DNA from 2 places in the Microbacterium sp. NPDC090281 genome. Region 1 is predicted to be linked to the other one. Evidence: predicted binding sites of a transcription regulator. Region 1 holds the regulator's gene; the other holds the start of a gene.
The links. The regulator LexA, encoded in region 1, represses DNA repair genes until DNA is damaged. The targets are predictions, from matches to a motif close to TCGAACANNTGTTCGA.
Positions count from the first base shown of each region.

Region 2: ACIQTX_RS04080 (DUF222 domain-containing protein) is a predicted target of LexA. The motif match lies at 2,250-2,265, and genes of this name have one in related genera.

Region 1 covers NZ_JBIVYH010000002.1:35,084-38,488, forward strand. Annotated here, with positions in the region: gene ACIQTX_RS14395 (histidinol-phosphate transaminase) at 1-1,007, opposite strand, end outside; gene ACIQTX_RS14400 (LysM peptidoglycan-binding domain-containing protein) at 1,063-1,431, opposite strand; gene lexA (transcriptional repressor LexA) at 1,721-2,407, shown strand; gene ACIQTX_RS14410 (prolyl oligopeptidase family serine peptidase) at 2,588-3,405, shown strand, end outside.
Region 2 covers NZ_JBIVYH010000001.1:855,133-858,537, forward strand. Annotated here, with positions in the region: gene ACIQTX_RS04075 (glutamate-1-semialdehyde 2,1-aminomutase) at 1-657, shown strand, start outside; gene ACIQTX_RS04080 (DUF222 domain-containing protein) at 737-2,239, opposite strand; gene ACIQTX_RS04085 (hypothetical protein) at 2,374-2,823, shown strand; gene ACIQTX_RS04090 (ATP-binding cassette domain-containing protein) at 2,924-3,405, opposite strand, start outside.

The DNA of each region.
Region 1 (3,405 bases):
TGCCCCGGGATGCCGACGTCACGCACCAGCACGCCTCGGTCGTACAGCTGCTGCCAGGTCGCCTTAGGGTCGGCGACGCCACCGAACAGCACGAAGTTCGACCACGACTCGTGCGGCTGGTACCCGAGCGCTTCGAGGGTCGCCGTGATCCGGTCGCGCTGCTCGACGATCTCCTCGACCATGCCGAGCATCACGTCGGAGTTGCGCAGCGCAGCCACGGCCGCCGCCTGGGTGAGGCTGCTCAGGTGATAGGGCAGCCGCACCAGACGCAGCGCATCGATGAAGGCCGGGTCTGCCGCGAGATAGCCGACCCGGGCCCCGGCGAAGGCGAATGCCTTGCTCATCGTGCGGGAGACGGCGAGTCGAGGCCGACCTTCGAGCAGGGTCAACGCGGATGCCGCATCGTGTGGGGCGAACTCCTGATAAGCCTCATCGACGATGACGATGCCCCGCGACGCCTCATAGACCGCTTCGACGACATCCAGACCGAGCGGTGTACCGGTGGGGTTGTTGGGCGAGCAGAGGATGATCACGTCGGGGTCGGCTGCGCGCACCTGCTCCGCAGCCTCATCGGCGGTGATCGTGTAGTCGGGCTGACGGGTACCGGCAATCCACCGCGCTCCAGTCCCCTGCGCGATCAGCGGGTACATCGAGTACGTCGGGGCGAAGCCGAACGCCGTACGCCCCGGGCCTGCGAACGCCTGCAGAATGTGCTGCAGCACCTCGTTGGAACCGTTGCCGGCCCAGATCTGCTCGGCAGTGAGACCGTGGCCCAGGTACTCCGCGAAAGACTCCCGGAGGGTGGTGAACTCCCGGTCCGGATAGCGGTTGACCTCGTGGATCGCCACAGCGATGCCGTCGAGGATGTCACTCGCCACTGCATCCGGAATCGGATGGGTGTTCTCGTTCACATTGAGCGCGATCGGAAGAGGCGCTTGCGGAGCACCGTACGGAGTCAGTCCGCGAAGATCGTCACGAAGTGGGAGATCGTTGAGGGAGAAGGTCACCCTTCCCATGCTAAGCCGCCCGCTGAGCGGATGACGAAACGTTGCGGCGACCTGCTCAGTTCGCGTACTGCGCAGGAATCGCGAGAGTCTGGCCGATCTGGAGCTCGCCGCCTCGCAGCAGGTTCATCCGACTGATCTCGCCGATGACGTCGCGCGGATCGGCGTCGGGTGCGACCCCGGTCGCGATCGACCAGAGCGTGTCACCCGGCATGACCGTCACGGTCTCGACGCTCACTGCAGCCGTGTCTGCCCCTGAGGCGATGGCGCTGCCTCCGCTGAGTGCCGCGAAGGCGATGCCGACTGCCAGGGGTACCGACGCGAGCGCCAGCAGCACACCACGACCACGCGTCGTCAACCGCAGTCGCGTCGACGGACGCGACGATGCCGGAATGACTGCTGCGGTGCTGAAGCTGATGCTGCTCATGTCGTGCTCCTTATCCTGTTCCGGAGCCGTCAGGCCGCCGGGGAAGTTGGCGTAGCGTTCGCATTCGCGTCTCGGCCGGGAGCCGTGAATGCGAAGCTACGTACCGAAGATATCTTCGAGTTCGAACATCTGTCAAGTATTCTTCGAAACCACAACCGGAAATTGGCCGACACGCTCGAACAGATCTTCCAGATCAGCCGGTTTCTCGGATACGGTTTCGATAGGGATACCCCACCACGGGCCTCCGACATTCGAAGAGCGAAGTCGGATCACGCACTTAAGGAGCACCATGAGCGAGAACTCTGCCCCCGAGTCGGAGGCACCACGGACGCGCCGCCGCAAGAGCCTCAGCCCGAAGCAGATGGCGATCCTCGAGGTCATCCAGAACTCGATCGCACACCACGGCTACCCGCCGAGCATGCGGGAGATCGGCGACGCAGTCGGCCTCAAGTCGCTCTCCAGCGTGACTCACCAGCTCGGTCAGCTCGAGCTCAGCGGCTACCTCAGGCGCGACCCCGGCAAGACCAGGGCGATGGAGGTTCTCATCGACCTGCCGGGCAGCGGCACCGAGAACCCGGCCGACGTCGCGACCCCGGTCGGTGACGCCGCTCTCGTCCCTCTGGTCGGCCGCATCGCTGCCGGCGTGCCGATCACCGCGGATCAGCAGGTCGAGGAGATCTTCCCCCTCCCCCGCCAGCTGGTGGGCAAGGGCGACCTGTTCATGCTCAAGGTCTCAGGCGAGTCGATGATCGACGCCGCCATCTGCGACGGCGACTGGGTCGTCGTGCGCTCGCAGAACAGTGCGGAGAACGGCGAGATCGTGGCCGCGATGCTCGACGGCGAGGCGACGGTCAAGGTACTGCGCCGCCGCGACGGTCACACCTGGCTGCTCCCCCGCAACTCGGCTTTCGAGCCCATCCTCGGCGATGAGGCCGTCGTCCTCGGCAAGATCGTGGCAGTACTCCGCGCAGTCTGACCCGACGCATCACGACGAAGGCCCTCCCGGTTTCCCGGGAGGGCCTTCGAACATTCTCCGCCGGTAAGGCCGCAGTCCTGGTTCACCCGAAGACCCCCACATCACCTCGAAGACCCCGATCACCTCGACGACTCAGCGCACTCGTGTGACGCCGGGTGTCGTCGGCCATAGGCTCGAAGCATGTCGTCGTCCCCGTACGGTTCCTGGCCATCGCCCTACTCCGCCGCGTCGGTTGCGGCATCGTCCCCCCGTATCGACGGCGCACGCTTCGTCGGAACGGAGATCTGGTGGGGCGAGTCGGTGCCGACCGAGAAGGGACGTGTGACGGTACGGAGTTCCTCCGGCGCCGAGATTCTCCCTGCGCCCTGGAGCGCCCGTTCGCGCGTTCACGAGTACGGCGGAGGAGCCTGGACGGCAGACGACCAAGGCAGCCTGTACTTCGTCGATGCCGGAGACCAGCGGGTCCGTCGTCTGACGGCGGGAGGCATACTCGTCCCCCTCACGGCTCCGGGCCCCTCGCACGGAGGCCTGCGTCTGCAGAACGGACGCCTGTTGGCCGTGCGCGAAGATCTCTCGACCACGCCGCATCTTCGCTCGATCGTCGAGATCCCGCTCGACGGCTCCGCCGCCGATGATGCGTCCGCAATCAGGGTGGTCGCGGAGGGAGAAGGCTTCTACGCCCACCCCGCGCTCTCCCCCGACGGGACCCGTGTCGCATGGGTGGCCTGGAACCAGGGGCGGATGCCGTGGGAGAACGCGCGCGTGCAGATCGCACAGGTCGACGGCGGTACCCCGCAGACGATCCCCTCGCGAGCGGCGCTGCAGCCGGAATGGCTCAGCGACACGGAACTGGTCTTCGCCGATGACCCCGACGGTCGCTGGGCTCTGCAGCGCGTCACCCTCGACGGAGTTGCTCCCGTCGGCGCTGCGCGACCGCTCGCCCGCTCTGACGCCGACACGGGCTACGGGCTCTGGGTGCTCGGCAACCGCTGGTATCA
Region 2 (3,405 bases), on a different contig from region 1:
CCCGGCTTCAACCGCCTGATCGCCGAGACGGCGCACGCGCACGGCGCCCTGATGATCCTCGACGAGGTGCTCACCGGATTCCGCGTGCACCCGGCGGGCTTCTGGGGTCTGCAGGCTGCGGCAGGCGAGGACTACCTTCCGGACATCTTCACCTTCGGCAAGGTCGTCGGCGGCGGGATGCCGTTGGCCGCGCTCGGTGGTCGCGCCGACGTCATGGATCTGCTCGCTCCGCTCGGGCCGGTCTACCAGGCAGGCACGCTCTCCGGGAACCCGCTCTCGGTCGCTGCAGGTCTTGCGACGTTGCGGCTCGCGACGCCGGAGGTGTACGCGACGGTGGACGCGGCGTCCGCACGCGTGTCGAGCGCTCTCGATGCCGCACTCACGGCGGCGGGGGTCACCCACGCGGTCGCGCGAGCAGGCAACCTGTTCAGCGCGTCGTTCCGCGCCTCGGCACCCAGGAACTACGCCGAAGCGCAGGCGCAGGAGTCGTTCCGCTACGCTCCGTTCTTCCACTCGCTGCGCGAGCAGGGCGTGGCTCTCCCGCCGAGCGTGTTCGAGGCATGGTTCCTCACCGCCGCACACGGCGAGGAGGAGCTGCAGCACATCGAGGCCGCGCTTCCCGTGGCTGCTGCCGCAGCCGCTACCGCTACCGCCTAATCAGCTGCCCTGGTGACCAGGCTGTCGTCGCGCCAGGGAGCGTGCAGTTCTGCTCTTCGTCCCTTCGGAAGACGCGTGCTCAGACGAACATGACGCGACGCGGTGACGCATCGGTGTAGATCCGACCGAGCGGGCTGATCCACTCGATATCTCCACCGGTGAGTTGTCGCGCATGCCACCGGTGCTTTTCGTCGACGTCAGGATGCTTGAGGGCATGATGCCCTACGCAGAAGTGGCTGAGGTTGTCGATCGACGTCTTCCCGCCCCTGGCATGGTCGTGATTGTGGTCGACCTGGCAGCGGTGGACGGGTGTGCGGCACCCGGGGAATCGACAGTGCTGGTCGCGGGCCTGGAGATGCCGGCGCATCGCCGCCGTCGGAGTGTAGGCAGACGTGGCGGTCACCATCCCCGCGTGGTCGAGGAAGAGTCGCGCCCACCCGCCGTTGCACCCGGCGAGATCGCGAGCGATGTCGGGGTGAAGCGGGCCGATGCCGTCGAGTTCGGCCGCCCGGTCGTCGGCTCCGATCAGAGTGCCGGCGGCGACCGTGACCTGAATGCGGGCCTGGATGTTCTCCAGCCCGGTACCGCTCGCCGCGGACGGGTCGCTGGTGAGGAGCAGGTCGCTCAGCAGATCGGCGCGAACCGCATCGATGCCGCGTTCGTCGGCCGCGATGTGCTCCGCGCTGTGCGACGGATCGGTGGTGAAGGTGTCGCCCTCGCTGAAGATGACGTGCGCGTCGAGCCAGGAGTCGTCGAGACGGTGGGTGCCGAGCGCATAGTGATTGAGAGCAGGAGCATCGCGGAGGGTGTCATCCGCCGCCAGATCTTGCAGGAAGATCGGGTTGGTGCCCGAGTCGAGCTCATCCGGAGAGAGCATCGGCGCTGCGCTTCCGTGAGGATCACAGTCGGTATGAAGACCACGGTCGGTGAGTGTCTTGACGACGTGCTGCGCGAGTCGGGTCAGGCGATCGAGGATCGCATGGGCGAGGTGTTCGGGGAGCACGATCTGAAGCATCGCGAGTCCGTCGTCGAGAGAACGCACCGTGACCGACCGTTCGCCGCGGGCGCGCCGGTGCCTCTCGAGCATCGTCTCGCCGGCGAGAGACGAAGCGATCTGCCGTACTGCCGCTCGTGTGCGAGCGGGCGAGTCGTGCTCAGCCACGACCAGGGCGGCTGCGTCGTAGAGCGCGAGGGTCTCCGCGACGGCACGACCGTCGCGGACAGCTTGGCGAACCACCATCCCCGCTCGCACGATCTCTCGGACATGAGCGCCGCTGATCGCACCGTCGCGGAAAGCCTGCTGCACGACAGGATGCTCTGCTTCGAGGAACAGGGCATCTGCGAACGCGTACTCGACGCTGCCCTTCGACATGCGACCGGCCGCGGAGTACTCGGCGATCATCGATCGACGGATCGACTCACGATGCTGCGGCTGCTCGCGCACATCGTCGTCGAGCACCCGAATGCGGTCGGCGAGGAGAGCTGAAGCCTCGGCTTCGAGCGCTGCGATCAGGCGACGCTTCTCGACCCACGCATCGAGCAGCGCCGCGCAGTGCTCGATGTCGTTCGCGATGGCGGCCATGGATCGAGTATAGTACATATATTCGAATGTGGAATGGGGAATCTTGATGACTGGTGCCAACCGACAAGGGATCGTTGTGTTCCTGTGAACAACTTCCAGACAACTGGCAGGGCGGCGCTGGCAGACTGGGTGACATGGTGACGTTGTTGCTGGACCAGACGCAACTGGAGGTCGTGCTCTCGCCGATCGAACGTGCCGCCACCTTCCACCGCGACAACCTCCGGATCTCGCGCGACACCATCGCGAAGGTGCAGCTGACGGAAGACGCCTGGACCTGGCTCCGCGGAGTCCCGAACCCCGGGACGCACATCCCCGGTGTTCTCGCCGCCGGCAGCTGGAAGGCCGCGGGCAGCCTCGACTTCGTGCTGATCCGCCGCCGTCGCCCGAGCGTCGTGATCGACCTCGAAGGCGACGAGCAGTACCGCCGGCTGATCCTCACCACGCGACATGGGCTGGCCCTCACGCAGGCGCTGCGACTCGACGTCTCGACCGAGCCGGCGAGCGTCGAGGAGATCGTCGCGACCTCGCCGGTGCCCACATCGAAGGGCAGCCGCCGACCCGTCATCCGCCCCCGGCCTGCCTGACTCGCCACGGAGCGAGATCCATTCGCCGGCACGACGCCCCGGAACGACGAACGCCCTCCGTGACCCGTAGGTCCGGAGGGCGTTCTCGTCAGCAGGATCTTTAGCTGTGGTGGTTCTCGCCGTCGGAGTGGTTCTCACCGTCGGGGTGGTTCTCACCGTCGGGGTGGTTCTCACCGTCGGGGTGGTTCTCGCCGTCGGTCTCGTCGACGTGCTCGTCGCGGTTCTCGGCGTCGGTCTCATCAGCCGCGACGGATCCCTCCGAGCTGTCCTCTTCCGAGCTGTCCTCTTCCGAGCTGTCCTCTTCCGAGGTGTTCTCGTCTGAGTTGTTCTCTTCTGAGGTGTTCACTTCGGAACCGAGCTCGTCAGAGTTCTGCTCTTCTGAGGCGTGCTCTTCTGAGGTGTTCACGTCTGAGTTGTTCTCTTCGGAGGTGTTCACTTCGGAACTGTGCTCGTCGGAGCTCTGCTCTTCGGAACTGTGCTCGTCGGAGACTGCCTCCGCTGATTCGGCCAGCGGAACGGTGTCGATGACGCCGGTGGACGCGACGGTCCAGTGTGCGCCCTCCTCAGTGGAGCCGTCTTCCG